DNA from 4 places in the Pantoea sp. S-LA4 genome. Region 2 is predicted to be linked to each of the others. Evidence: riboswitches for the same ligand, from Rfam matches in the RefSeq annotation. Region 2 holds a riboswitch; each other region holds the start of a gene.

Region 1 (7,439 bases), on a different contig from region 2:
GGTTTTCGCTGCGACGGCTCTTTATGTTGCAGGCTGTAACGTGACTCGGGTGTCCTTGCTGGTGAAGACTGAGAAATACCCGTTGAACCTGAACTGGATAATGCCAGCGTTTTTATTGTTACTATTATAATTTAAATCAATGTGTTATGTGTTTTTCCTGTTTTGTTAAGCCGTACCATATCAATGCGCAATAAATGAAACATACAACCATACGTCGTACCATCAAACGTAACGGTTTTTAGAACGTCCGTTTTCGTCTGTCCGATAATTAGTTTTCTGTAAGACGTTAGGGGCCGATAGCCACACTGCCAGGCTAAATAAGTCACAGATCAAATATAACGAGGATAGCAGCGGCACTATCTACCGAGCGGAGAAAGCGGGCAGGGAAAACAGAGAATACTAAACAACAAGTGGTGATCTATTCTAAACTTATCGAGATGGGATTTCGCGGTTTTTTTCATCGACAGTGGAAACAATATTCTCGCTTGTGTCCGGAAAAACATGTCCAAGATAGGCGTAGTCTTAGCTGATTTACGCTATCAGCTTGGTATCCAGCAGCTTGACGGTTATGTACATAGGCAATTAGTTCACAATTTACGGAACACCATCATTTCAATCAGACTGGCTGGTTACCTTGGCGCACTTGTAGTATGTGCTTGAATATGAAAAAAAACGTCACAAGGATCATATGGAGATGCTTTCATATTTTCCTATGAAAAATGTTTGTTACGTCATTGATAGATTGTGTTGTAAAAGCTAATTGTTTGGTAAATGTCATAGTTTTAGTGAAATTTGGGTGATATAAATTAGGTGAAAATATGGTGTGCTAAGTAAAGCTATTGTTTTATACACAGCTAACATAAAGGATTGATGATGTTTATAAAAAAACTGAAGGTTGAGAACTTTAAAGGATTTCATGGGGAAAATAATAAATTGGAATTTAATATTCCCGATGGTGAAACTGAAGGTAGTGGGCTTAATGTTTTTGTTGGTGAAAATAATGCTGGGAAATCCACCGTTTTTGAAGTTATAGATTTTATTAAAGATGGCACTAAAAAAAACATCGAAGATATTATAAGCAAGTCAATTCCGGACGATATTCCTGAAAAACTTTCAGCTGAGTTAACTTTTACTGGTAATTTATCAGAAGTAATTGCTGCTCATGTACAAACAAATAAAGTTGCAGCATTCTCTTCGCATATTTATGAAAGTGAGGGTGTGAGTTATTTTAGAGTCAAGAGATGTAGCGAGGTTGGTGAGAAGAAAATATTATTTTGGAACGGAGATGAGTTTGTTAATCCAAGCGGCATAGATGCGCCTTTTAAGAAATTTTATGATAATAATTTCATTTGGGCTGATACAAATCCAAGCAATGAAGCAAAATTTGGGTCTACAACTATATGTGGTTCTCTTTTAAAAGAGATAGCATTGGGCCATATTGCAACAGACGAGTATAGAGCGTTTTCGGAACAGTATCATCTCGTATTCAATCATCCTGAATCAGAATTGAGGCAGAAAATATCTTTAGTTGAAAATCAGGTTAAGGATGTTTTTTCCTCTCAATTTGGTATGGCAAATATTTCTTTCATTTTTGAAGAGTTGCAAGTAGAGAATTTCTTCAAAACTATTTCTATCATGATTGATGATGGGGTAAATGTCCCTATGGGAGAAAAGGGGCATGGTATGCAAAGGGCGCTGGCCTTATCATTACTTCAGGTTTACGCTGAGATAACATGTAATGCTCATGGTGCAGGTATAAGCAAGCCATTTTATCTTTTCATTGACGAACCCGAAATTTGTCTTCATCCATCAGGCCAACAAAAACTTTTAGAGGCTTTGATGCTTATATCTAAAAGTAGACAGGTCTTTGTTACAACGCATTCTCCTTTTATTTTGTCTTCTCCTTATCTTAAAAATGTTGGCCTGTTTGTTTTCAAAAAAGAGAATAACAAAAATATTGTGGAAAGAGCTGATACGTCCCCATGGTTTCCTTGGTCTCCATCTTGGGGTGAGATTAACTTTAAAGCATACAATCTAGCAACTGTTGAATTGCATAATGAATTATATGGTTATTTGCAAGAGAAAAAATCCTGCCCCAGTGAAAGAGCAATGGAACAATGGTTAAGTTCGAACGGGATTGCGCTTGATAAAATATGGGTTAAGGAGGTTAAAAGTGTTGCGCAATCTCCTGTGGATACTTCGTTGCAAACATTCATCCGTAATCATATACACCATCCAGAAAATATTACAATGCAATCTCATCGTTACACACAACAAGAATTATTAAATTCGATTCAGCAAATGATTGGGTTTTTGTAAATTCAAATGCGAGCAATTTGGTTTTATGTCAATCAGTTTTAAATGACTGGCATCATCCGGGAGGGTTTTTTTTGTCTCTAGAATTTATATTTTGGGACGCATCCAGGGATACAAGTTGGGACACAGCGCATTTTTTAGGGTTGAGACTTTGGCTTCCCACTGGCATTATCCAGAACATGAATAAATGAAATGCTAATCAAAAGTTTTTGATTTTATTCTATATGACTCGGGGTGCCCTTCCACGTGAAGGCTGAGAAATACCCGTTGAACCTGAACTGGATAATGCCAGCGTAGGGAAGTCTGATGCCTGACCGCATTCGCCTTCTTGTTCGCCGGTTGGGAGCTATGATGAATCATCAATCTCAACACCTTTCTGCTGCGCAATTCGCGCCCATTCTGCACCGCTTCCGTCGCCAGTCACCACTGGTGCACTGCATGACCAATGACGTGGTTCAAAACTTTACCGCCAATGTGCTGCTGGCGCTTAACGCTTCGCCAGCGATGGTGATTGATGCAGAGGAGGCCGCGCAGTTCAGCGGTTTTGCCGATGCCTTGTCAATTAATGTCGGGACGCTGACCGCTGAGCGCCAGCAGGCGATGCAGGCGGCGATCACGGCTGCCCGTCAGGCCGGCACGCCCTGGACGCTGGATCCGGTGGCCGTTGGAGCACTGACGCTGCGCACGACTTTCTGTCAGCAGCTGCTGAGCCAGCAACCGGCGGTGATCCGGGGGAATGCCTCAGAGATTCTGACGCTGGCGCAGCAGGCCGGCGGCGGACGCGGAGTAGACAGCCTGCATCAGGCGGATGTGGCGCTGGAGGCGGCCCGGCAACTGGCCCGTGACTATCAGACGCTGGTGATCGTGACCGGCGAAGTGGACTACGCTACCGACGGTCTGCGGACTTTTGCCATTCACGGCGGCAGCCCGCTGATGACGCGGGTGGTCGGCACCGGCTGCGCGTTGTCGGCGGTGGTGGCGGCCTTTAGCAGTCTGACCGGTGACCGGCTGCTCAACGTGGCGACGGCCTGTCAGGTGATGGCACGCGCCGGTGAGCAGGCAGCGGCAGGCTCGACCGGTCCCGGCAGTTTTGCCACGGCGTTTCTTGATGCGCTCTGGACGCTGGAGGTGAACCATGAAGCGCATTAATGCCCTGACCATCGCCGGTACCGATCCCAGCGGCGGAGCGGGGATTCAGGCCGATCTGAAAACCTTTTCGGCGCTAGGCGCTTATGGCACCAGCGTGATCACCGCGCTGGTGGCGCAGAATACCCGAGGCGTCCAGTCGGTCTACCGCATCGATCCTGACTTTGTCGCCGCTCAGCTCGATTCAGTGCTGGATGATGTGCGTATCGACAGCGCGAAAATCGGCATGTTATCGGAAACCGCGATAGTAGAACGGGTCGCGGCACGGCTGAAGCGCGCTGAAATTCCCTTTGTGGTACTGGATACGGTGATGGTGGCGAAAAGCGGCGATGCGCTGCTCTCGCCGGATGCAATTGCCAGCGTGCGCGAACTGTTACTGCCTCAGGTGTCGCTGATCACGCCGAATCTGCCGGAGGCGGCGGCGTTGCTGGGATGTGCCGTAGCGCAGAATGAAGCGCAGATGCGGACGCAGGGCGAGGCGTTACTGGCAGCGGGATGTCAGGCGGTATTGATGAAAGGCGGACATCTTACGGCTGACGACAGTCCGGACTGGCTGCTGACGCCTTCGGATCAGCTGCGGTTCAGCACGCCGCGCGTCAATACCCGGCATACCCACGGCACCGGTTGTACGCTGTCAGCAGCGCTGGCGGCATTGCGTCCCCGCTATGCGAACTGGGCAGATACGGTGGCTGAGGCCAAAGCCTGGTTGCAGCAGGCGCTGTTGCAGGCAGATTCACTGGAGGTCGGGCAGGGGATTGGGCCGGTACACCACTTTCATCAATGGTGGTAACAGCGTTGCGTCGTCCCTGAACAGGGCGACGCAGCGGTATCAGGGGGCTTCAAACCATGCGCTGTTGCGCTCGGCGATAGGGGTAATCGAGAAGATCATCTCCTGCAGATGGCGGCGCATCGCCGCTTCGGCAGCGTCAGGGTCGTGCTGTTTTAACGCCGCGAAAATCTCCTCATGCTGCTCAATCAGGCTTTCCGGCGGGGAAACTTCACTCAGCGTCAGAAAACGCACCCGGTCCATCGCCGCTTTGATGTTCTCGACCGTTTCCCACGCCAGCTTACAATCAATACTTTCGGCAATCAGCCGGTGAAACTCATCATCCAGGCTGAGAAACGCCTGGCTGTCATGCCGCTCAGCGGCCATACGCTGCAGTTGCAGGTTGTGCGCCAGCACCATCAGCGCCGGTTCGCCAATCTCCAGCGCGGCACGACGCACCACCGACACTTCCACCGCTTCACGGATAAAGCGACCATCCGCCACCCGTTTGGCAGAGATTTTACGCACAAAGGTGCCGCGCTGCGGCAATACCTGTACCAGCCCGGCCTCGGCCAGTTTGATGAACGCTTCCCGCACCGGCTGGCGAGAGACGTTAAAACGCGCAGAGACCTCTTTTTCCGACAGCAGCGAACCAGGCTGAATCGCACAGGTCACGATATCTTTGCGCAGAAACCGGTAAATCTGCTGATTCACCGGTTCGCTGGTGGTAATGGTATAAGCGATCGACATGCAGCAATATCCATATTACGGCTGGCTGATGCCAGCCCGATGGGAAAGAGTCAGTCTAATCAGCACGCTGCGTCTGCGCCAGTGCTTTGTCACCAGGCGGTTATGCCTGGCTCATGCACTGTTGTACCGTCGCCCGCGCGCCCTGAGTCGTCAGCTGCTGATAATAGGCGGTCAGTCGGGCAACCAGATCGGCGTTTTGCGCCAGATCGTCGCCAAAGATTTCGCGCAGACCCAATAGCGCACGCACACGCGGCGCGCCTTCTTCGCTGCTGGCGACCGTCTCTGCCAGCGTGGCTTTCAGCGGATCGCGAATTTCAATCGGCTGGCCCTGCTCGTCAATGGCCCCGACATAGCGCATCCAGGCTGCCACGCCCAGCAGCAGCAGTTCGCAGCGGCTGTTGTTACGCAGATGCCAGCGCAGACTGTCCAGCAGACGCTGCGGTAATTTTTGCGATCCGTCAGTGGCGATTTGGTATGTGCGATGTTTGATGGCGCGGTTTTCATAGCGGGCAATCAGCGAATCAGCATAGGCTTCAAGGTCCACGCCCTGGGTGCGCAGGGTCGGTGCCTGCTCATCGACCATCAGTGAACGGGCTGCGGCACGGAAGTGCGGGTCCGCCATGCAGTCACTGATGTGCTGATAACCGGCAAGGTAACCCAGATAGGCGAGGAAAGAGTGGCTGCCATTCAGCATCCGCAGTTTCATCTCTTCATACGGCAGCACGTCGGAGACCAGTTCGGCACCCGCTTTTTCCCACGCCGGGCGACCGCTGACAAAGTTATCTTCGATGACCCACTGAAAGAAGGGTTCCGCTTCCACCGCCACCGGATCACGGGAGCCGAGCCGTTCGGCTAGCGCATCAAAGGCAGCCTCGGTCATCGCCGGCACGATGCGGTCAACCATGGTTGACGGAAAGGTGATCTGCTGCTGGATATAATCAGCCAGCGCCTTATCCTGCCGTTGTGCCAGCTGCACAATCACGTTGCGGGTCACATGGCCATTCTCCGGCATGTTGTCGCACGACATCACGCTGAAAGGTGGCAGACCCAGCTCGCGACGCCGGGCAATCGCGGCCAGAATCAGACCCGGCAACGAACGTGGCGACTGCGGGTTTTGCAGATCATGGACGATGTCGGGATGAGCCGGATTGAGATTGCCGCTGGCCGGCTGGTGGCAATAGCCTTTCTCCGTCACGGTCATCGAGACAATCGCCACATCGGGCTGACACAGCGCGTCGATTACCGCATCAATGCCGTCGCCTTTGCCATGCAGTGCCGCCGTGATCACGCCGATGACCCGGGTCTGCAGCGAATCATCCGCCATTTCGGTCAGGGTATAGAGCAGTTGCTGTTTGCGCAGCGCCTGAATCAGTTCGCCGCTGTTAAGGTTAACTTCGCAGTAACCCCAATCGCTGTCGTGTTCGGCGGCCAGCTTATCGCTGCACAGCGCCTGATGGGCACGGTGAAAGGCACCAAAGCCGATGTGCACCATCCGGGTTTTAAGCTGGCTACGGTCGTAGGCAGGGCGCTGGATCTCAGCGGGCAGGCGATCAATCTGTAACATAGTCCGTCCTTATGGCAAACGGGGCGCGAGGCGCCCCGAAATCAGTGATCATGTCGCGTGATGAAGGTTATACCGAAACCGGTTTATCCTGCGTTTTCGGGCTGCGAATCACAAACAACACCAGGAAAGCACCCAGCGCGGCGACACAGCCAGCCAGCACAAAGGCGCTATCGAATTTACCGGTATGCTGGACAATAAAGCCGGTGACAATCGGGCCGATGATACCGGACAGGCTGCCGACCAGATGGATAAAGCCGCTGATGCTGCCGACCCGGCTCTTGTGCACCACATCCTGAATAATCGCCCAGTAGATTGCGCCGGTAATGTAGAGGAAGAAGATCGACACCGACATCATCATCACCGCGGGAACCACATCTTTTATCGTACCTGCCAGCGCCACACAAATTGCCGCCGCCAGCAGTGAGACCACCAGCACAATTTTACGGGACAACAACAGTTTGCCGGTAATGTTAAAGATTTTATCGGAGATCCAGCCGCCCAGCGCCAGGCCGACGAAACCGACAATCCACGGGATCATGGTGGTGATGCTCATCGACTTGATATCCAGGCCGTGCGCCTGCACCAGATAAGCCGGAAACCAGCTCAGGAAGAAGAACAGAATGTAGTTGTAGCAGAAGAAGGCAAACGCGGTCACCAGGATGATCGGCTGACGCAGGTAGTAGCCAAACGGATGAGCGGTTTCTGACAGATCGGCCTCATCATTGGGGTTCGCCGCTTTCAGACGTTCAATTAACAGGCGCTCCTCTTCACTCACGCGTTTACTTTTCGCCGGGTTGTCCGCAGCGAAGAACAGCCAGAAGGTCATCCATACCAGACCGATGCAGCAGACGATAATGAATGCCGGACGCCAGCCATAAGCCAGCGCCAGATAACCGA
Region 2 (7,439 bases):
GGATTAATGCTGGGCTATCTGTTTGCCCGTGCGGGTCTTAGGGTCGTCGTCATCGAAAAGCACGCCGATTTCCTGCACGATTTTCGCGGCGACACCATTCATCCCTCGACGCTGGAGATCATGGCTGCGCTCGGTTTATTAGAAGGTTTACTGAAGCTGCCGCATCAGTGCGCGGAAAAACTGGAGGCGGAGATCGCGGGCCAGAACATCACCATGGCGGATTTCTCGCGACTGCCGGTGCAGTGCCGTTTTATCGCCTTTATGCCGCAGTGGGATTTCCTGAATTTCCTTGCAGCAGAAAGCGCCCGCTACCCCGGCTTTACGCTGCTGCAATCAACGGCGTTTGAAGATTTTCTCTACGATCATGACAGCGTCAGCGGCGTGATCGCCAGCCGCGGCGATCAGCAACTGCATATCCGCTGCAAAGTGGTGATCGGCGCCGATGGTCGTCACTCACAGGTCAGAGCGCGAGCCGCACTCACCAGCCAGACATTCGGCGTTGCGCGTGATGTTATCTGGTTCCGGCTGAGCAAACAGCCAGACGATCCGGTGTCTGGCATGGGACACAAAGGTCCGCGGCAAAACTTTATCGTGATCGATCGCGGTGACTACTGGCAGTGCGGCCTGACGATTCCGAAAGGCGAATTTGAGACGAAAAAAGCCGCCGGCCTTGAGACTTTTCTTGCTGAAGTTGCGGCGATTTCGCCGTTTGGTGCCGGACGCATCAACGAAATCACTCACTGGGATCAGTTTAAGCTGCTGTCGATTCGCATTGACCGGCTGGATAAGTGGGCCCGGCCTGGCGTGTTATGCATTGGTGATGCCGCTCATGCGATGTCACCGATTGGTGGCGTTGGCGTCAATCTGGCGATTCAGGACGCGGTGGCGACGGCCAATCTGCTTACCGGGCCGCTGCTGGCCGGTGAACTGACGCTGCGCGATCTGGAAAAGGTCCAGCAGCGTCGGCAATTTCCCACGGTGGCGACGCAATTCCTGCAAATTAAAATGAGCCGTAATAAGGCCAGACGCAAATCGACCCAGGGCAGTAAAATCCCGGCGATAATCCGCCGCCTGCCGTTTCTGCGTTTTGTCTTTGGCCGACTGATTGGGCTGGGTTTCCGTACTGAAACGCCGCTGTTGCACAAGTAAAGGAAAGAAGTAAATGGTTTCGACAGCGATCAGATATCATGCGACACTGTTTCACGCTGAAATTAATGTCAGCCTGCATCGCTACCTGTCTGAAATTTGGGCGCTAATTAAGTCTTATTAAGCGAGATTATTTTCGGTTTTGCGCCTGTATAGGGGATATTTCAGTGCATAACGATCAAAATGGCAGTGACGAAAAACGTCTCAATGCGGTCAAAGCACTCTTGTCACCTGATGAAACCCGCGATCAGGTGCTGGAGGAATTTGTTCATCTGGCCAGCCAGGTATTAGGGATCTCCGGCAGTTTTATTTCGATTATTGACGACCATAATCAATATATTAAGGCCTCGCGCAATTTCGACCTTAAACAGTCGACCCGCGATGAGTCCCTGTGCCGCCACGTTATCGATGGCGAAGGGCATCTGGTGGTGTTCGACACTCTGCTGGATTCACGCTTTGCTGTGCACCCGTTTGTGGAAGGTGAGCCGCATATCCGTTTCTACGCCGGGGTTTCGCTTGAGAACCTCGACGGTGCGGTGCTGGGTACGTTGTGCGTCACTGACACTCAGCCGCATTCGTTTTGTGCAGAGAAGCTCGACACGCTGAAGCTGCTGGCCCGACTGGTGACCTCGTTTCTCGATGCCTGGAACAATGCCGGTTTCGCCGATGTCATCACCCATCTGCCTAACCGGCCACGGCTGATCCGCGATATTCAGCAACTGTCGGTCACCGCACCCCACAGTCGCTTTCGTCTGATCCTGATCGACTGCATCGATATCCCACGCGCCTATGAATTGTCGCGCACCGTGGGCATCGCGCCGATGGAAAAACTGCTGCGACAGATGGCGGAGCAGGTCACTGCGCGGCTTGATTTGCCTGCGGGCGAAACGCTTTACTCATTCGCGCCCGGCCGTTTTGCGGTGATCCAGCCCTGGTCAGGTCGTTATACCGCACACAGCATGATTGAGGTGCTGCAGGGGATGAAGGCGGATCTGGCAGAAAATATTACCCTCGATCTGGATATTTTTACCGGCGAAACTGATTTTGTGCCCGGTCAGGTCAGTGCCAATGAGATGGTCCGTCAGGCGGTCAGTGCGCTGCACGAAGCGATTGATGAAGGTATCAGCACAATGTCTTTTGATGAGAGCTACGATACCCGCCGGACTGAAGATTTCATGATCATGAACGATCTGGCGCTGGCGCTGAAAAAAGATGAAGGTCTCTACCTGGCTTATCAGCCCAAAGTCTGCCTGAAAAGTGGCAAGACGGTGGGGCTGGAAGCCCTGATTCGCTGGCATCATGCAGAACGTGGCGAACTGTTCCCGTCGGAGTTCGTCCCCTTAGCCGGCAAAACCAACCTGATTTCCGATCTGACTAACTGGGTCATCGACCATGTTATCGATCAGCTGGCGCGCTGGAACCGTGAATACACCCTGATTCCGGTGTCGATTAACGTCAGCGAGCGGGATTTCTCGAAAAAAGAGTTTGCCGATTCGCTGGTGGCGAAACTGCAGGCAGCGCAACTGCCCGCCTCGGTTATTGGCATTGAGTGTCTGGAAAATGAGCTGATCACCGGGAATAACATCGCTATTCATGGCCTGGAAGCGCTGAAATCGCACGGCTTTGTCATCTCGCTGGATGACTTTGGTACCGGCTACAGTAACATCAGCTACCTGCAGGATATTCCGCTGGACGTGATCAAAATCGACATGTCGCTGATTTCCCGGATGGCGGAAGATGACTCGTCAAAAATCATCGTCAAACGGATTATTCAGATGCTGAAAGAGCTGAACTATACCGTGCTGGCTGAAGGGGTTGAGACTGAGGCAACGCTGGGGTTACTGAAGGAGTACGGATGCGATCAAATCCAGGGCTACTTCTTCTCTAAACCGCTGCCCGCCAGTGATATTGAGCACTGGCTGTATCAGAAACCGCTCTGATGTGAAGCCCGCAGCCACCGCTGCGGGCTTCATCGGTCAGTCACCGCCGATGGCGTAGTGCTCAACCGGGGTGATTTGCTTGATCAGATGGTTATCATATAAAAATTGCTCATAGGCCTGATAACGGGCGCGGTCCAGCTTAACCGGGTCGTCTGCAAACAGCGGCAGTGAGACCCGCCACGCCTGATGATTTAATGGCGTATTCAGTTCAGGATGCGCGCCAGCAAACGCCTGCCAGCTGGCTTCCGGATGCGCTTTTAATTCTGCCACACCCCGTTTTAGCGCCCGCATAAACTTCTTAATTTTCTCCGAATGCGCGTCGTCGCGGTTAGCGACAATAATCAGCTCGTCATAGGCGGGAACGCCATAATCCTCAACGTTAAACACCACCGGCTGTTTACCCTGTAGCCTGATTTCAAGCGCTTCGATATTGCGATAGCCGCCAATAACCGCGTCGACTTTGCCGGTCAGCAGCGCGCTGGTCAGCTGGAAGTTAACGTTGATCAGCTGTACCTCGCTGGACTTCACGCCGTCGTGCTGCAGCATGGTATCGAGCGTCGCCTGTTCAATGCCACTAACCGAATAGCCAATCCGCTTTCCCTTCAAATCAGACGGTTTTTTCACGGTCTTATCCAGAGTAATCAGGGTATTCAGCGGGGTATTGATCAGCGTGCCGACCCGCATCAGCGGCAAACCCTGATCGGCAAAAAAGTGCAGCTGCGGCTGATAGGTTATGGCCAGGTCCGCCTGCTTCGCCGCCACCAGTCGCGGCGGCAGTGATGGATCGGAGGGCGGCACGATCGTTACCTCCAGTCCTTCCGCTTTAAACGCGCCGGTTTGCTGCGCCACCATAATCGGCGCATGGTCCGGATTGATATACCAGTCGAGCATCAGGGTCAGTTTTTCCGCCGCATGCAGCGGGCTGGAGAGGGCGGCGCTGATCATCAGCGCTGACAGAACAGGTTTTAGCATTGGTTTATCTCGCAGATTAGAGGTCATGAGGCACTCTCAGGAGCCCAGTCGATCAGGCGGTGAAGCAGGGCATCGACGGCCAGCCACAGCGCCAGCGTCATCAGCACCAGAATAAACAGCGCAGCAAAACAGATATCGCTCTGCATCCGGGCATTGGCGTTCAGCATCACATAGCCCAGACCTTCTGCTGAACCCACCCATTCGCCAATGATCGCGCCAATCGGCGCCACCGCCGCCGCCATTCGTAATCCGGTGGCTAAGGCAGGCAACGCAGCTAATAGCCTGACGTGACGCAGTTGCGATGCGCGTGATGCGCCCAGCGTCTGCGCCAGATCCAGATAGCCGGTTGGCACGCGCCGCAGACCATCATAAAAGGCCGAAGTTACCGGAAAGAAAATCACCAGCACCGCCATTGCCACTTTGGCGCTCATGCCAAAGCCAAACCACAGCACCAGCAGCGGAGCCAGCGCAAACACCGGAATCGCCTGGCTGGTGAGGACCAGCGGCATCATCCAGCGTTGCAGACGCGGCGAAAACGTCATGCCCAGCGCCAGCAGAGCGCCGAGCGCGACGCCGGTGATCATCCCGCAGAGGATCTCGGTGAGGGTAATCAGGCTGTGATAGCCGAGCCAGGCTTTGTTCGCCCATAACGCCTGTGCCACCGCAACGGGCGAAGGCAGCAGAAACGCCGGAATCGACGTCAGGGTGATCAGCCACCACAGCGCAATCAGTCCACTAAACAGGGTGATGCCGCGCCACATTCTGGCTAAACCGTTAAGCTGTTTCATCCGGCCACCTCTGACAGTGACAGTTTTTGCAGTAGGGCTGCCTGACTCTCTATGACGCCGATATCGTTCGGCACGCGCGGCGGCTGGCCCGGCAACGGCTGACAGGATTCCAGACCGGAGGCGCTGAGTATCAGCATCTGATGGCTCAGCCGACAGGCTTCCGCCGCATCATGGGTGATCAGCAAAACGGTATGATGTGCCAGCACCTCCGCCGCCAGTGTTTGAATCTGATGGCGGGTCAGGGCATCAAGTGCGGAAAAAGGCTCATCCATCAGGACGATCGGTTTGCGCGCATACAGCGTGCGGGCCAGCGCAGCCCGTTGCCGCATCCCGCCGGAGAGCGTCGCGGGCCGCGCCGTTGCGTGACGATGGAGACCTACCCGCTCCAGCAGATGTTGCGCCCAGAGGCGGTCCGGTTTTTCACCCTTCAGACGGCTGGCAAGGCAGACATTTTGCTCAATGCTCAGCCACGGATAGAGCAAATCTTGCTGGCCCATCCAGGCGATCCGGCCAGCCAGCGGCAGGCCATCACTGCCGCTAATCACTCCGGATGTCGGCGGCGTCAGGCCAGCGATGACGCGCATTAAGGTACTCTTTCCGATACCGCTGGCACCGAGCAGGGCAGTGAAACTTGCCGGGAGAATCTCCAGACTGAGCCGGTCAAACAGCCGATGCGCGGCAAAATCGACGCAAAGGTCACGGATTGAGATGCCGGGCGGCAGTAATGCTCCTGAGTCGCTCATGGTGACAAAGGGGATTGATGATTGAGCCCCATCTGCCAGAAGGCGGATTCCAGTTGGGTGGCGGTGGTGAAGAGGGTTGCCAGCCGTTCAAAACGCGCTGCGCCGGCGCGCTGCCGGGCCAGCGTTTCGAACAGTGCCAGTGAGGCTCTGACGCCCGCCAGATAATCGGCATCGCCATAATTCTCTATCCAGGCGGCATAAGGATTACCGTCGAACAGCGTGGCGGGAGCCTGTAACAGCCTCAGGCCGATTTCGGCATAGCCTGCAACGCACGGCATCAGCACGGTCAGCAGCTCCAGCGCATCTCCACTGTGGCCGACATCCAGCACGTAGCGGGTGTAGTTGAATGTTTCAACCGCTTCGGTCTGACTGAGCAGCGCGGCTTCGCTGATCCCCCATTGCTGGCAGTAAGCCCGATGCAGCGGCAGTTCATTGACGATGGCATTGAGAGAGGCCGTTGCGGTTCGCAGCGCGACCGGATCGTGCAGTTTGCTGACCAGCAGCCCATAGGCGCGGGCAAAATGCAGCAGGAACAGATAATCCTGGGTGAGATAATGCCGAAAGGCGGCCGCTGGCAGCGTGCCCTGAGCGAGCTGCTGCACAAAATCGTGAGAGACATAGGCGTGCCAGTGATCGCCAGCCCGTTGTCGCAGGCGGCCATAAAAGCCGGTTTCAAAAAGTGAAAGTGACATGGGATCTCCAGTGACTGTTGGTTAACGAAAAGTGTTAACTCAGGGAGATCCGGGCATACGGTGAAGAACAGGCAATGATGCAGGAGATGTTGCAGAAGACTCTGCCGACCCGTCCCTTCGCTGGCATGACCCAGATCAGGTTCAAAGGGTTCGGTTTGCACCATCTCAGCCCATAACAGGACACCCCTCGGAGACGTTTGTTATACGATAATTGTCAGCGGAATACAACGGCACGCCGCCGGCCTGCAACAGCCGATGGCACCGCTAAACCGCTGCGGTTTAGCGGGCTAAGCCAGTGACGTTGTCACTCAAGATCTTCACCGTTACTGGCGATCACCTTTTTATACCACCAGAACGATTTTTTCCGACTGCGGGCCAGCGTTCCCCGGCCAAGGTCGTCCCGATCCACATAGACAAACCCGTAGCGTTTACTCATTTCGCCGGTTGATGCGGCCACCAGATCGATGCAGCCCCAGCTGGTATAGCCGAGCACCGGCACGCCATCGGCGATGGCGTCGCCCATCGCCCGGATATGCTCACGCAGATAGCTGATGCGGTAATCATCTTCAATCTCACCCTGAGCGTTAATCGTATCCCGTGCGCCAAGGCCATTTTCCACCAGGAACAGCGGCTTCTGGTAGCGGTCATACATCATATTCATGGTGATGCGTAACCCAAGCGGATCGATGCCCCAGCCCCATTCGCTGCGCGTCAGATGGGGATTAGTCAGAGACTTCACTACGTTGGCGGCGCTGCTGTTAAGCTCGTTCATCTCCGCCGACGCGCAACGCGAGGCGTAGTAACTGAACGAGACGAAATCGACGCTGTTTTTCAGGATTTCCGCATCGCCGTCGGCTATCTCCAGACTGACTCCTTTTTCACGGAACAGCCGCGCCGCATAGGCGGGATAGTATCCGCGCGCCTGCACATCAATGAAGAACAGGTTTTCGCGATCTTTCTCCAGTGCCGCCCAGACATCTTCCGGTTTGCTTGACCAGGGATAGAAATTGCCGCCCGCCAGCATACAGCCCACCTGATTCGCCGGGTTAATCTCATGGGCGATTCGGGTCACCAGCGCGCTGGCCACCAGTTCATGATGGGCGGCCTGGTACTTCACCTGGTCGTGATTTTCATCCGCCTCAAATACCAGTCCGGCCC
Region 3 (7,439 bases), on a different contig from region 2:
TCGGGATGGTGTTCTGGAACGCAGGCGACACCATAAATTGCATGAACTGCTGCGCCAGTTTCGGCTGTTTGCTGCTGGCTAACTGTGCGGCGACCTCAACCTGCAGATAGTGACCTTCGGCAAACGGCGCGGCGGCGTAGTTCTCTTTTTTCTCTTCGATGAGGTGGTAGGCCGGCGAGGTGGTATAGCTCAGCACCAGATCGCCTTCCCCTTTTAGAAACAGGCCGTAGGCTTCACTCCAGCCCTTGGTGACGGTCACGGTTTTCTGCGCCAGCTTTTGCCACGCCTGCGGTGCCTGATCGCCATAGACTTTTTGCATCCACAGCAGCAGACCTAATCCCGGCGTACTGGTGCGCGGATCTTCGTAGATCACCCGCCATTTTTCCGGGCTCTCTACCAGCTCTTTCAGGCTTTTCGGCGGATTTTTCAGGCGGGTTTTGTCATAGACGAAGGCGAAATAGCCGTAGTCAAACGGGATAAAGGTGCTGTCGTGCCAGCCGCCCGGTAGCGTTAGTTGCGCGGTATCGACCTGACTGGCGGCGAACAGGCCGGTTTTTTGCGCCGCCTGCAGCAGGTTGTTATCCAGTCCCAGTACCACATCGGCTTTGCTGTTTTTGCCTTCCATCCGCACGCGATTCAGCAGCGATACGCCATCTTCCAGCGTGACAAATTTCAGTTCGCAGTCGCACTGCGCTTCAAAGGCTTTTTTAATCGCCGGGCCTGGGCCCCAGTCAGCGGAGAAGGAGTCGTAGGTGTAGACCGTGAGCACCGGTTTAGCCGCCAGGACCGGCGTGGAGAGTAACAGCAGCAGTGGCAGAACTTTGTTTAACACTTTGCGCTCCTTCGGGAGAATAGGGGATGAGTCGCAAAGGATCTGAGCAGCAGGTCTCTCAAATCCCTACGTCGGTATTAACCGAATCAGGTTCGACGGGTCTTTCTCAGCCGCACGCGGCACCCCGTTGAGAACGTCACATTCTAGTCATTTCAGCCGTAGCGCGAAAGCGTTACAGCGCGGGCGGCGCAAACCAGGCCGATTTAAAATCGAACCAGCCCAGCGTATTCATCCGTACGCCGCGCATACTGCGCTGACCTTCCAGCAGCAGCCAGTGATGAAACAGTGGATGCAGCCCGGCGTCTTCCACTAACCGCTTACTCCATTCCGCCAGCGGCAGCGCCTTTTCGCGCCAGCGGGCGGCATCAGCCTGCCAGTCAATCGGCAGGCAGTGATGCAGCAGCGGGATCTCATACAGCTGCGCAAACAGTGAATAATTCAGCGGCAGGGTAAAGTTCACGCTGCCGAGCCAGATGTCACTTTCCGCTTCACCCTGATACCAGCTTTCGTAGCTGATCTCGCGGGTCTCCAGCGTGACGCCGTGCTGCGCCAGCAGCGGACGCAATGCATTGGCGATCCCTTCGTGCTCGACGTGCTGGCTATACCAGGTCAGCGTCAGATGGGTCAGGCCGGGCGGCTTTTCTACCGGCGTCAGATCGCGCCGGTGATGCCAGCGCGGCAGCAGGCCATAGGCTGGAAACCAGTAGCGCTGATAACCCACGCCAGCATGATTGAGCAGGGCGATAGGGTTAAACAGATAGCTGACCCAGCGCCGTATCGCCTCGTCGCGGCCCTTCTCTGAGCGCTGATCGAACAGCAAATAGTAGCAACCCTCTTCGAGGCGGCTCTCTTCCTGCACCTCATCTGCGCCGTCGCCCTGCAGACGTACGCCCGCATAGACCAGTTCGTCGCTGATATCCGGCAAGACCCAGATAGAGACGTCATCAATCAGGGCGCGAAAGCCGAAGTAATCATCAAAGGCTTCAATCTTCAGCTGGCTTTCCTGATTGCGGATCACGCTGTACGGGCCGGTGCCAATCGGCTGGCGGGCAAAGTCGCGCAGCGTCGGCCACTCGCGCGGCAGGATCATGGCGCTGACGCTGGCCAGCAACCAGGGTAACCAGTCGTCGGGCTGGTTTAAGGTGATATCCAGCGTCCAGGGCGCGGGCGAGTCGATCTGCTGAATGTGGGAAAACAGCGGCTGCTGGCGCTGACGTTCCAGCGAATCGATCACGTCGGCCATCTCCAGCTCGCGACCATGATGAAAGCGAATCGCCGGACGCAGAAAGAAGCGCCAGTGTAGCGGGGAGGTTTGCTGCCAGTGGTGGGCGATATCAGCCTCGATTTCCCCGTTTTCCTCATTTATGCGCGTCAGGCCGTTGAAAATCTGGCGGGCAATATGGGTTTCGGAGCGGCGCAGGGCGGAGCCGGGTTGAAGATTAAGCAGCGGACGGTAGTAAAGCACCCGCAGAATGTGTTTGCCCTGGCGGAAGCTGCGGCCAAGGTGGGCGCCAATCATCTGCCTGACCTGATTTTTATCGCCGACCAGCTGCACCAGCTGATCGATGCGATCCTGCTCCAGCAGATCCTCCGCCCGCTGCTGCTGTAGCGCCAGGCCGGTGTAGCAAAAAGTGAGCTGCGAGCGCTTACCGCGTCCGGCCTCAGCCTGCCAGATCAACCAGCCGGCAGCCTGCATCCGGTTGAGTAAATTACGCATATGACGACGCGAGCAGTGCAGCAGGTCAGCCAGTTCACTGAGGGTGATCTCCTGCGTCTGACCCTGACAGCTTTGCCACAGGCGAATAAACTGCTGCTTCAGACGAGATGAGGACATAAAAGAGGAACTCCTGCTGAAAAGCGCTCTGTTTTTCTTGCCCTATTTTAAGGGCAAACTTTCCCTTATGGGAAGAGCGGGAGGCATTCAGCAATGAATGGCGTTCGACCCTCATGCCGCTGTTCAGCGGGATGCTTTTCTGAGTAGGGTGCATTTACACCGCCAGCAGATGATCTCTGCTGGCTTTTTTCATGCTGCACGGTATCGTCTACCCTTCTTCTCTTCCCCTGTTCATCCTGTAAGGGATTTCGGTATGAAATCGCTGTTAACGCGGCAGCGCCGCATCAATCCGGTCTATCTCGCTTTTATGGTCGCCTCGTTCATGCTGGGCGTGGCCGGTGCGCTGCAGGCACCGACGCTCAGCCTGTTTTTAACCCGCGAGGTGCAGGCTCGCCCATTCTGGGTCGGGCTGTTTTTCACCATCAACGCGGTGGCCGGTATCGTGGTGAGTATGCTGGTGGCGAAGCGATCGGACAGCGTCGGCGATCGCCGTAACATCATTCTGTTCTGCTGCCTGATGGCGCTGGTCAATGCGCTGCTGTTTGCTTTTACCCGCCATTATCTGACGCTGATTACCCTTGGGGTGCTACTGTCGGCGCTGGCCAGCGTGTCGATGCCGCAACTGTTCGCGCTGGCGCGTGAATATGCCGATCAGTCGGCGCGGGAAGCGGTGATGTTCAGTTCAGTGATGCGTGCGCAGCTGTCGCTGGCGTGGGTAATCGGACCGCCGCTGTCATTCGCGCTGGCGCTGAACTACGGCTTCGTAACGCTGTTTATGGTGGCGGCAGCACTGTTTCTGATCTGCATTCTGCTGGTGTGGTTTACTCTGCCGTCGGTACCGCGTGCCACACCACTGCTGCAAAGCGGCGGCCTGCCGCTGAGCGGCTGGCGCGACCGGGATGTGCGTTTACTGTTCATCGCCTCGGTGACCATGTGGACCTGCAATACCATGTATATCATCGATATGCCGCTCTACATCAGTACCACGCTGGGATTGCCGGAAAAGCTGGCCGGCCTGCTGATGGGCACCGCCGCCGGGCTGGAGATCCCGGTGATGCTGCTGGCCGGACATTACGCCCGTAAAGTGGGCAAACGGCGGCTGATGTTGCTGGCCGTGGCGGCCGGTGTGCTGTTCTACCTCGGGCTGGTGCTGTTTAATTCGCGTACCTCTTTGATGGTGCTGCAGCTGTTTAATGCGGTCTTTGTCGGGATTATCGCCGGGATCGGCATGTTGTGGTTTCAGGATTTAATGCCGGGGCGGCCAGGTGCGGCGACAACGATGTTCACTAACTCCATTTCAACCGGCATGATTCTGGCGGGAGTGATTCAGGGAACCCTGAGTGAGCGGCTGGGACATGAGGCGGTTTACTGGCTGGCGTTTGGGCTGGCGATAGTGGCTTTGGTGATGTCGGCGCGGGTGCGCGACGTATAAAGAAGCAGGGCGACGTCAGCGTCGCCCTGTCATGATGATCAGCGCAGGTAGGCTGGTTGATTCTGCTCATACTGCGAGATTGACGCTTCATGCTGCAGCGTCAGGCCGATGCTGTCGAGGCCGTTGATCATGCAGTGACGGCGGAAGCTGTCGAGCTCAAACGGATAGACTTTATCTCCCGCAGTGACCGTCTGGGCTTCCAGATCGACCGTAAAGCGAATGCCGGGCTGGGCCGCCACCAGTTTAAACATCTCATCCACTTCCTGTTCGCTTAATTTCACCGGCAGCAGCTGGTTATTGAAGCTGTTGCCGTAAAAAATGTCAGCGAAGCTCGGCGCAATCACCACGTGAAAACCGAAATCGGTCAGCGCCCACGGCGCATGCTCACGAGAAGAGCCGCAGCCGAAGTTTTCGCGCGCCAGCAGAATGCTGGTGCCTTTGAACTCCGGCTTGTTGAGTACAAAACCGGGTGTCGGCACCGTACCGGCATCATCTTCAAAGCGCCAGTCGTGGAACAGATGCTGGCCGAAACCGGTACGGGTCACTTTCTGTAAAAACTGCTTAGGAATGATGGCGTCAGTATCAACGTTAGCCGCATCCAGTGGCGCAACAATGCCGGTGTGTTGGGTAAATTTATTCGCCATGACTCAGGCTCCTGTCAGTTGACGGATGTCAGCAAAATGGCCGGTGACGGCAGCTGCCGCAGCCATTGCCGGGCTGACCAGATGCGTCCGGCCACCGCGGCCCTGACGACCTTCAAAATTGCGGTTGCTGGTTGAGGCGCAGCGCTCGCCCGGATTCAGGCGGTCGTTGTTCATCGCCAGACACATTGAGCAACCTGGCAGACGCCATTCAAAACCCGCTTCCAGGAAGATTTTATCCAGACCTTCCGCTTCGGCCTGGGCTTTGACCGGGCCGGAACCCGGCACCACCATGGCGATCACGCCTGGCGCAACTTTACGACCTTTGGCGATGGCGGCCGCGGCACGCAGATCTTCAATGCGTGAGTTGGTGCAGGAGCCGATAAAGACTTTATCAATCGCCACATCGGTCAGCTTAATGCCCGGCTGCAGATTCATGTAGGCCAGCGCTTTCTCCGCTGAAGCACGCTCGACCGGATCGGCGAACGAGGCGGGATTCGGGATCACCTGATCGACGGCAATCACCTGACCCGGATTGGTACCCCAGGTAACCTGAGGAGCGATCTCTTCTGCGTGCAGAGTGACGACTGCATCAAATTTCGCGCCTTCATCGGACTTCAGCGTGCGCCAGTACGCGACAGCCTGTTCCCATTTCTCATCTTTCGGCGAGAACTGACGGCCCTTCAGGTAGTTGAAGGTAGTGTCATCCGGCGCAACCAGACCCGCTTTGGCACCCATCTCAATCGCCATATTACACAGGGTCATGCGGCCTTCCATACTCAGCGCTTCAATCGCCGGACCGCAGAACTCCACCACATGACCGGTGCCGCCCGCGCTGCCGGTTTTACCGATGATGGCCAGCACGATATCTTTGGCGGTAATGCCGGTTGCGGCTTCGCCCAGCACTTCAATTTTCATGGTTTTCGCCCGACCTTGTTTCAGCGTCTGGGTCGCGAACACATGTTCCACTTCTGAGGTGCCGATACCAAAGGCCAGCGAGCCAAAGGCGCCGTGCGTGGCGGTGTGTGAGTCGCCGCAGACGATGGTCATGCCCGGCAGCGTCATACCCTGCTCAGGACCGATAACGTGGACGATGCCCTGGAACGGGTGGTTCAGGTCATAGAGCTGGACGCCAAACTCGGCGCAGTTTTTCATCAGCTCCTGCATCTGAATACGGGCCATCTCACCTGAGGCGTTAATGTCTTTGGTCTGGGTAGAGACGTTGTGATCCATGGTGGCGAAGGTCTTTTCGGGCTGACGGACTTTACGCCCGTGCGCGCGCAGACCGTCGAACGCCTGAGGTGACGTCACTTCATGGATCAGGTGGCGATCGATGTAGAGTAACGGCGTTTCGTTCGGCGCTTCGTGGACGACATGTGCATCAAATAACTTCTGGTATAACGTTTTCATTATTTTATTTTTCCTCGGCGATAAAGCGGGCGATGATGCTGCCCATCTCATCTGTGCTGATCGCTGGGCCGTCACCGGCTAAATCTTTGGTGCGGTAGCCCTCTTCCAGCGCCCGGCTGATGGCGCGCTCAATGCTGTCGGCGGCGTCATCGGCATTCAGGCTGTAACGTAACAGCAGCGCCAGTGACAGGATCTGCGCCACCGGGTTAGCGATGTTCTGACCGGCGATATCAGGCGCAGAGCCGCCCGCCGGTTCAAACAGACCAAAACCTTCTTCGTTCAGGCTGGCGGAAGGCAGCATGCCCATTGAGCCGGTGATCATGGCGCACTCATCAGAGAGAATGTCACCGAACAGGTTAGAGCAGAGCAGTACATCAAACTGCGACGGGTCTTTGATCAACTGCATGGTGGCATTGTCGATGTACATGTGGCTCAGCTCGACATCCGGATACTCTTTAGCGATCTCATTGACGATCTCACGCCACATCACTGAGGTCTGCAGCACGTTGGCTTTGTCGATGGAGGTCACTTTATGACGACGCTTGCGCGCTGACTCAAAGGCGATGCGGGCGATGCGTTCAATTTCGAAACGGTGGTAAACCTCGGTATCAAAGGCCCGCTCGTGCGGACCGCTGCCTTCACGGCCTTTCGGCTGGCCGAAGTAGATGCCGCCGGTCAGTTCGCGCACGCACAGAATGTCGAAACCTTTAGCTGCGATGTCGCTGCGCAGCGGACAAAAGGCTTCCAGCCCGCTGTAGAGCGCTGCCGGACGCAGGTTACTGAACAGACGGAAATGTTTACGCAACGGCAGCAGCGCACCACGCTCAGGCTGCGAGGCGGGCGGCAGGTGTTCCCACTTAGGTCCGCCAACCGAACCGAACAGAATGGCGTCCGCCTGCTCACAGCCAGCAACGGTGGCTGGCGGTAACGGTTCGCCATGCTGGTCGATGGCGATGCCGCCGACGGCGTATTCGCTGGTGGTGATGCGCATGTCGAAGCGCTGACGAATCGCGTCTAACACTTTCATTGCCTGCGCCATCACTTCAGGGCCGATACCGTCACCCGGTAACACTGCGATATGGGAAGAACTGGACATAGTTATACCGTTTCCTTCTGATCTTTAAATTTGCGCTGCAATTCTTGCTCAACCTGTCTGGCGCGCCAGATGTTGTTCAGGGCGTTCACCATCGCTTTGGCGGAGGATTCGACGATATCGGTCGCCAGACCGACGCCGTGGAACTTACGGCCGTTGTAGCTCACAACGATATCCACCTGACCCAGCGCATTTTC
Region 4 (7,439 bases), on a different contig from region 2:
CAGGTTTGATGATCGATCAGGCCGGTCAGCCGAAAGTGATCGAATTTAACTGCCGCTTTGGCGATCCGGAAACTCAGCCGATCATGCTGCGCCTGCAGTCGGATCTGGTCGATCTTTGTCTGGCGGCCTGTGCCGGTACGCTGGATCAGAAGACCTCTGAGTGGGACCCGCGACCTTCACTGGGCGTAGTGCTGGCGGCGGGCGGCTATCCTGGCGATTACCAACAGGGCGATCAGATCCATGGTCTGCCGCTGGAAGAAGTTGAGGATGGCAAAGTATTCCACGCCGGAACACGTCTGGAAGACGATTTAGTGCTCACCCACGGTGGCCGGGTGCTGTGCGTCACGGCGCTGGGCGACGATGTTGCGGCTGCGCAGCAGCGGGCTTATCAACTGGCACAGCCCATCTCCTGGCAGGGCAGTTTCTGCCGTCGCGATATTGGCTACCGCGCCATCAATCGCAAATAAGTTAAAGGGGCACAGAGTGCCCCTTTTTCTTCGGCTTACATATCGTCTTCTTTCGGCTGCTGTGCGCAGTCATCCTGCTGACTGATCCGCAATAGCTGCACCCCTTCCGGCGCTTCCAGCCACGACACCATCAGCGGCCTGGCCGATCCACGCTGCTGCTGCGCCAGCGTCCGTAACGCATCGGCATCAAAAGCGGGCCTGACCTGCTGGCCTTCACAGCTCTTAACCAGATTGCCGCCTGACCAGTATCCCTGTCGCAGGAATATCTGACCGCTGAGCAGCGCATCGCTGACGTTGCGCATCCGTTGGGCATCGAATTTATACAGAGCGACCGAATCCGCACTGACGGCTTCACGCCGGTCAGCCAGCTGCCGCTGCATGAAGTTGAGGCCGCCTTCCTGGTCGAAACGCAAGGTGACATCATCGGGTTGCTCACCTTTAACCTGACGATGAACGCTGATTAACGCCTGTTCCAGCCAGATATAATCGGTAACCTCGCCTTCACTACCGGAAAATGGCGTAAAGATGGTACGGATGTGGACGGACTGATGGTCATTATTCTTGCGCCAGATGCGTACGACGCCCCGGTCAGCAAGGTAACCACTGGCAGAAAAAGGAGGAATGTCGGGCGTGGAGCTGCAACCAAAAAGAAACAAGGAGAGAGACAGGGCGGAAAAACGCTGAAACAGCGTGGTCATGATGGCAGGCCCCTTAAACAAAAGGGGCGAATCGCCCCCTGTTTTAAAGCTTAACCGCAGTGCGACGTCTTACTTAACGGCGTCTTTCAGCGCTTTACCAGACACGAATGCCGGTACATTTGCTGCAGCGATTTTGATCTCTTTGCCAGTCTGCGGGTTACGACCGGTACGCTCAGCGCGGTGGTTCACTTTAAAAGTACCAAAACCAACCAGTTGTACAGCATCACCATCTTTCAGAGACTCAGTGATCGCAGCCAGAGTAGATTCCAGCGCTGCCTTTGCCTGGGTTTTAGACAGGTCAGCTTTTTCTGCGATCACATCAATCAGTTGAGTCTTGTTCATAAGTTATCCTTAAAGTGTATTTATCGCTTGCTAAGCAACGAGTGCGAGGGAAAAGCCATATTCTGGCACTCTTCAGCCTGCACGCACCGATAGCCACAATTTTCAGCCCCCCAAATGTAGACCAGAGAGGGGGCTGATGTGAAGCCTCCAGGCGCGCTAATTCGGGCCTGAAGTCACGTTTTGTCGCCTTACTGCTGGAAATTTATACCGATGTTGCTAATTCCCGCTTCACGCAGGTCCGATCGCAGACCTTTGATCAATTCAAGGTCACGCTCTTCGCACTCGGCGAGCAGTCGGAAAATCTCCCATTGGAGGTCCCATTCATCGATGATGGCCGGGTTTTCACGAAGCTCTTCGTCGGTCATTTCGCGTCCAGCCTGGGTCATTTCCAGCATGGCAACGGTGGTAATTGAAGTCTCACTGACTTCAATTGCGTGCTCAAGAGTGTCGCCGCTCAGCTGCGCATGAACCACTTCGCTTAACGCCACACAGGCATCAATCGCCGGATATACGCCGTAAACCTCAAATGCATCGCCATCAGGAATGGCGGCTTCGAGTTTTTCCAGCTGGCTGTCGAAGTTTATCTTCGCATCTTTGACCGTCAGGTTTTCCCAGATCAGATCAAGAATACGGCGATAGAGTGCCGGATCGGCAAATTCGGTCTGCTCGCAGAATGCCCGATAGTTGGGATACATGCGCTCGCACAGGCAGGCCATAAAAGTAAGATGCTGCCAGCTTTCCAGCTTCGCCAGACGCAGATGAACGGGATTTTGTAACATAAAGGTGGCTCTTATTCGTTTCGCTGGCGGCAGTGTAACTGCAAAAGCGCAGCACAAACAGTGTTAAAGCGCGTTTTGCCAGCGCTGGAAAGCCGGACGATTCGAGGCAACCGCATCTGCCCAGCGGGTTGGCTCCGGCAAACGGTAGCCGCGCGTACAGTTTTCAACCCAGTGCAGCGCAGTATCCAGACTGACGCGATGGCCGGTGGCGACAAACAGCGGATTGCAACGTTGCTTGCTGCGCCAGACCCAGCCGATCTGCTCACCTTTATCCATCAGTGGCTGACGGCTGCCCGGCTGCGCATCCAGTTCGGCAAATCGGCCGCACAGGCGGCGTTTCGCTACGCCGATGGTCGGGACATCCACCAGCAGACCAAAGTGCGACGCCACGCCGAGCCGCCGGGGATGCGAGATGCCGTGACCGTCGACAAACAGCAGGTCCGGCTTCTGCTCCAGCATCTGCCATGCCGCCATTAACGCCGGATACTCACGGAAGGAGAGAAAGCCGGGAATGTACGGCATGGTGGTCTCAATGCGCGCAATGCGATGCTCCACCAGCGTTAGCGAGGGATATTCAAGCACCACCAGCGCCGCCCGGGTGACCGCGCCTTCCTGCTCAAACCCCACATCCGCCCCGCCGATAAAGCGTGGCGGCAAGACGTCAAAATCATCTTCACGCACCACATCAGCGGCGCGTTGCAACTGCTCAGCGCGAAGTGCGGCAATATCCATAGTTACTCCTGATGGAAAGGACGTGACAAACGGTGCACGGCTTCTACAAATACGCCCGCGTTTTCTGGCGGAACGTCCTGATGAATCCCGTGACCGAGGTTGAAAACATGACCGGTGCCGTTGCCGAAGCGCTCCAGAATCCCGGCGACTTCCTGTTCGATACGGGCGGGCGGCGCATACAGCATTGAAGGGTCCATGTTGCCCTGCAGCGCGACTTTATCGCCAACACGACGACGTGCATCGTCGATATCCGTGGTCCAGTCGAGGCCCAGCGCATCACAGCCGGTTTCCGCCATCGCTTCCAGCCACTGACCGCCCCCTTTGGTAAACAGGGTAATCGGCACGCGTCGGCCGTCATTTTCACGCAGCACGTTGTCGACGATTTTGTGCATGTAGTGCAGCGAGAACTCACGGTAATCGCGGCCGGTCAGTACGCCGCCCCAGGTATCAAATACCATCACCGACTGGGCGCCAGCACGAATCTGGGCGTTGAGATAGAGGATGACGCTGTCCGCCAGTTTATCCAGCATTGCATGCAGTGTGGCCGGATCGGCATACATCATCTTTTTGATTTTGGTAAACGCCTTACTGCTGCCGCCTTCCACCATGTAGGTCGCCAGCGTCCACGGGCTGCCGGTAAAACCGATCAGCGGCAGGTCACCGTTCAGGCTTTTACGGATGGTACGCACCGCGTTCATCACGTAGCCCAGCTCCATTTCCGGATCGGGCACCGGCAAGCGCTCGACATCAGCCCGACAGGTAATCGGATTCGAGAAGCGTGGACCTTCGCCGGTTTCGAAATAGAGGCCCAGCCCCATCGCATCCGGGATGGTCAGGATGTCACTGAAGAGGATGGCCGCATCCAGCGGATAACGGCGCAGCGGCTGCAGCGTTACCTCACAGGCCAGCTCGGCATTTTTACACAGCGACATAAAATCACCGGCTTCGGCGCGCGTCGCTTTGTATTCCGGCAAATAGCGTCCGGCCTGGCGCATCATCCACACCGGCGTCACATCAACTGGCTGACGCAACAGGGCACGCAAATAACGGTCGTTCTTCAGTTCACTCATCTTATTACTCTCTCAATTTCAGGCGTGTAGTGTAGCACTTTCACGCTCCGGCGCGGCACAGGGCGACGGTATCTTCAATCAGGCGACGCGCCACGGTGCCCGGTGGCGGCAGCAAAGGTAAGGCATCAAAACGGAACCAGGCGGCATCTAACAGCTCTTTGCCGTCATGTTGCAGATCGCCGCTGTCATACTCCGCCATAAAGGCCGTCATCAGCGACTGCGGGAAGGGCCACGGCTGAGAGGTGACATAGCGCACGTTTTTAACGCGGATGTTGCTCTCTTCCATCACTTCCCGCGCCACCGCCTGCTCCAGCGTCTCGCCCACTTCGACGAAACCGGCCAGCACGGTATAGACCTTATTGCGGTGGCGGGCATGATTAGCCAGCAGGATCTGGTCGCCACGGCGGATCGCTACGATGATGCAGGGCGCAATCTGCGGATAATATCGCTCGCGACAATGGCTGCACAGGCAGGCAAATTCATGTTTACTGTGGTGCATTTCGTGGCCGCAGTAGCCGCACCAGCGATGCGAACGGTAGAACTCCGCCAGCTGCACGCCGCGACCTGCCAGCTGAAACAGCCCGACATCCAGATCGATCAGTTGCCGCACCGAGAACATGCTTTCTGAACGCGGCTCGCAAATCAGCCAGACGTTTTCCCCCTGCCACTCGCCAATCAGTCGGGCTTTCGTGCCAGTCAGACCGAAATTTTCGGCGCTTCCGTGGGGTAAATCACCTTGTGGCAACCAAAGTTTCTGCTCGTGGCTGACAATCCACCATCCAGCGTCTACGCTTGAGATTTCGCATTGCATTTATTTCGTCATCCTTAGCGTCAACTCGCACGCTGAAGTCCTGATGTTAAGTGTGTAGATAAACAACTATAACTCACATGGAGTTAGATATGCTTAACCAGTTAGACGTCCTGGCCGAACGCGTAGGTGGCAGTAACGAACTGGTCGATTCGTGGCTGGAAGCCCGTCGCCAGCTGTTAGTGACCTATTACCATCTGGTCGGCCTGAAACCGAAAAAAGAAGCTCTGACCCGCCTCGATGAGCAGGCGCTGGATAACTTCTGTCATGGCCTGGTCGATTATCTCTCCGCCGGTCACTTTAGTATTTATGAACGCATCATCAGCGAGATGAGCGGTGACAGCCCGATGATCGCAGCGGCCCAGGTTTACCCGCCGCTGGAAGCCAACACCGAGCGCCTGATGCAACTGTACGATGGCCATTTGCAGCAGGCGATCGATGACGATAACTGCATGACGTTCCAGCAGGCGTTGTCTGAAGTTGGTGAAGTGCTGGAAGCGCGCTTCACGCTGGAAGATAAGCTGATCCAGCTGGCATGGGACAACCATCTGGCCCCCCCGCCGGTAGCCAATGACAGCCAGATGGCTCGTCCGGCGTAACCTTAATCACCGGTAAAGGGGTTGTGATTCTGTTACAGCCCTTTTATGCTGAAAGGGTTCTGGCGGCTCAGGCCTGATGAACCTTTTTTCTGTTTAAAAGTTATCGTTTTAAGCCGGTGCCTATCGGCGCAGCGTAAAACGTCTTCTTGTCGGAGTGCCCAATTGGGCTGAGACCGTTAATTCGGGATCCGCGGAACCTGATCAGGTTAGAACCTGCGAAGGGAACAAGAGTAAATATTGCCAGTACGCCAGTGTTTTGCGCTGCCCGTGCTGTTACTCCTGCCGAACTCCGGACAAGCATCATTCCCACTCAACTGGAAGATTGCTATGTCTGACTCAAAAATGACCCGTCGTGAACAGCGTGCCCAGGCCCAGGAATTTATCGATTCACTGCAAGGCGGCAACGCGTTCCCCCGTTCTGAACGTATCTGGATCACCGGCAGCCGGGAGGATATTCGCGTGCCAATGCGCGAAATCAGGCTCAGCCCGACCCACATCGGTGGCAGCCAGGATCAGCCGCGCTATGAGCCGAATGATGCGGTGCCGGTCTATGATACCGCCGGCCCCTATGGCGATCCCGCCGCGCAGATCGATCTGCATCGCGGACTGACGAAACTGCGTGCCGGCTGGATCGAAGAACGTCATGACAGCCAGCCACTGCCGCAGCGCAGTTCAGGCTATACCCAGCAGCGTCTGGCGGATGAAAGCCTCGATCATCTGCGTTTTAACGCGCTGCCTGTGCCGCGCCGCGCCCTTACCGGCCGTTGCGTCACACAGATGCATTATGCGCGTCAGGGCATCGTTACGCCGGAAATGGAGTTTATCGCCCTGCGAGAGAATATGGGCCGTGAGCGAATCCGCGACCAGATTTTGCTGCAACAGCATCCCGGCCATAGTTTTGGCGCGCAACTGCCGGATAACATCACGCCCGAATTTGTCCGTCAGGAAGTGGCCGCGGGTCGGGCCATTATCCCCGCCAACATTAACCATCCTGAATCGGAACCGATGATTATCGGCCGTCACTTTCTGGTCAAGGTAAATGCCAACATCGGCAATTCAGCGGTCAGCTCATCGATTGAGGAGGAGGTCGAAAAGCTGGTCTGGTCAACGCGCTGGGGTGCCGATACGGTAATGGATCTCTCTACCGGCCGGAATATTCATGAAACGCGCGAGTGGATTTTGCGAAACAGCCCGGTGCCGATCGGCACAGTGCCGATTTATCAGGCGCTGGAGAAAGTGAACGGCGTGGCCGAAGCGCTTAACTGGGCGGTGTTCCGCGATACGCTGCTTGAACAGGCGGAACAAGGGGTTGATTACTTCACCATCCATGCTGGCGTGCTGCTGCGCTATGTGCCGATGACGGCAAAACGGTTGACCGGTATTGTCTCGCGCGGCGGATCGATCATGGCGAAATGGTGCCTGTCGCATCATCAGGAGAGCTTTCTCTATCAGCATTTCCGCGAAATCTGTGAAATCTGTGCCGCCTACGATGTCTCACTGTCGCTGGGTGATGGTTTACGTCCAGGCTCGATTCAGGATGCGAATGACGAAGCGCAATTTGCCGAACTGCGTACGCTGGGAGAGCTGACAAAGATCGCCTGGGAATATGATGTGCAGGTGATGATTGAAGGCCCCGGCCACGTCCCGATGCATATGATCCGCCGCAACATGACGGAGCAGCTCGACCATTGCCATGAAGCGCCCTTCTATACGCTTGGGCCGCTCACTACTGACATTGCGCCCGGCTATGACCACATTACATCAGGTATCGGTGCCGCCATGATTGGCTGGTTTGGCTGCGCCATGCTCTGTTATGTCACCCCCAAAGAGCATCTTGGGCTGCCAAATAAAGAGGATGTGAAGCAGGGATTGATCACCTACAAGATTGCCGCTCATGCCGCCGATCTCGCCAAAGGCCATCCGGGTGCGCAGATCCGCGATAAC

The links. A riboswitch is a leader RNA that binds a small molecule or an ion and turns the genes downstream of it on or off. The one in region 2 is predicted to bind thiamine pyrophosphate.
Region 1: linked by a shared signal. The riboswitch ahead of thiM (hydroxyethylthiazole kinase) and the one ahead of tenA (thiaminase II) in region 2 are both predicted to bind thiamine pyrophosphate.
Region 3: linked by a shared signal. The riboswitch ahead of thiB (thiamine ABC transporter substrate binding subunit) and the one ahead of tenA (thiaminase II) in region 2 are both predicted to bind thiamine pyrophosphate.
Region 4: linked by a shared signal. The riboswitch ahead of thiC (phosphomethylpyrimidine synthase ThiC) and the one ahead of tenA (thiaminase II) in region 2 are both predicted to bind thiamine pyrophosphate.

What each region holds. Positions count from the first base shown of each region.
Region 1 is NZ_JBTLRC010000002.1:2,394,617-2,402,055, reverse strand. It holds gene ACX3P5_RS12080 (ATP-dependent nuclease) at 874-2,319, shown strand; TPP riboswitch at 2,537-2,633, shown strand; gene thiM (hydroxyethylthiazole kinase) at 2,668-3,465, shown strand; gene thiD (bifunctional hydroxymethylpyrimidine kinase/phosphomethylpyrimidine kinase) at 3,452-4,252, shown strand; gene ACX3P5_RS12065 (GntR family transcriptional regulator) at 4,292-4,978, opposite strand; gene ACX3P5_RS12060 (mannitol dehydrogenase family protein) at 5,079-6,542, opposite strand; gene ACX3P5_RS12055 (MFS transporter) at 6,610-7,439, opposite strand, start outside.
Region 2 is NZ_JBTLRC010000004.1:255,419-262,857, forward strand. It holds gene ACX3P5_RS21750 (FAD-dependent oxidoreductase) at 1-1,149, shown strand, start outside; gene ACX3P5_RS21755 (sensor domain-containing phosphodiesterase) at 1,314-3,086, shown strand; gene ACX3P5_RS21760 (ABC transporter substrate-binding protein) at 3,123-4,058, opposite strand; gene ACX3P5_RS21765 (ABC transporter permease) at 4,082-4,846, opposite strand; gene ACX3P5_RS21770 (ABC transporter ATP-binding protein) at 4,843-5,589, opposite strand; gene tenA (thiaminase II) at 5,586-6,281, opposite strand; TPP riboswitch at 6,377-6,479, opposite strand; gene ACX3P5_RS21780 (6-phospho-beta-glucosidase) at 6,586-7,439, opposite strand, start outside.
Region 3 is NZ_JBTLRC010000002.1:424,454-431,892, forward strand. It holds gene thiB (thiamine ABC transporter substrate binding subunit) at 1-832, opposite strand, end outside; TPP riboswitch at 878-969, opposite strand; gene sgrR (HTH-type transcriptional regulator SgrR) at 1,005-2,666, opposite strand; gene ACX3P5_RS02775 (MFS transporter) at 2,920-4,098, shown strand; gene leuD (3-isopropylmalate dehydratase small subunit) at 4,137-4,742, opposite strand; gene leuC (3-isopropylmalate dehydratase large subunit) at 4,746-6,149, opposite strand; gene leuB (3-isopropylmalate dehydrogenase) at 6,154-7,245, opposite strand; gene leuA (2-isopropylmalate synthase) at 7,248-7,439, opposite strand, start outside.
Region 4 is NZ_JBTLRC010000002.1:4,074,161-4,081,599, reverse strand. It holds gene purD (phosphoribosylamine--glycine ligase) at 1-467, shown strand, start outside; gene ACX3P5_RS19960 (DUF1481 domain-containing protein) at 503-1,165, opposite strand; gene hupA (nucleoid-associated protein HU-alpha) at 1,235-1,507, opposite strand; gene ACX3P5_RS19950 (YjaG family protein) at 1,696-2,286, opposite strand; gene nfi (deoxyribonuclease V) at 2,350-3,018, opposite strand; gene hemE (uroporphyrinogen decarboxylase) at 3,021-4,088, opposite strand; gene nudC (NAD(+) diphosphatase) at 4,129-4,899, opposite strand; gene rsd (sigma D regulator) at 4,989-5,495, shown strand; TPP riboswitch at 5,636-5,736, shown strand; gene thiC (phosphomethylpyrimidine synthase ThiC) at 5,823-7,439, shown strand, end outside.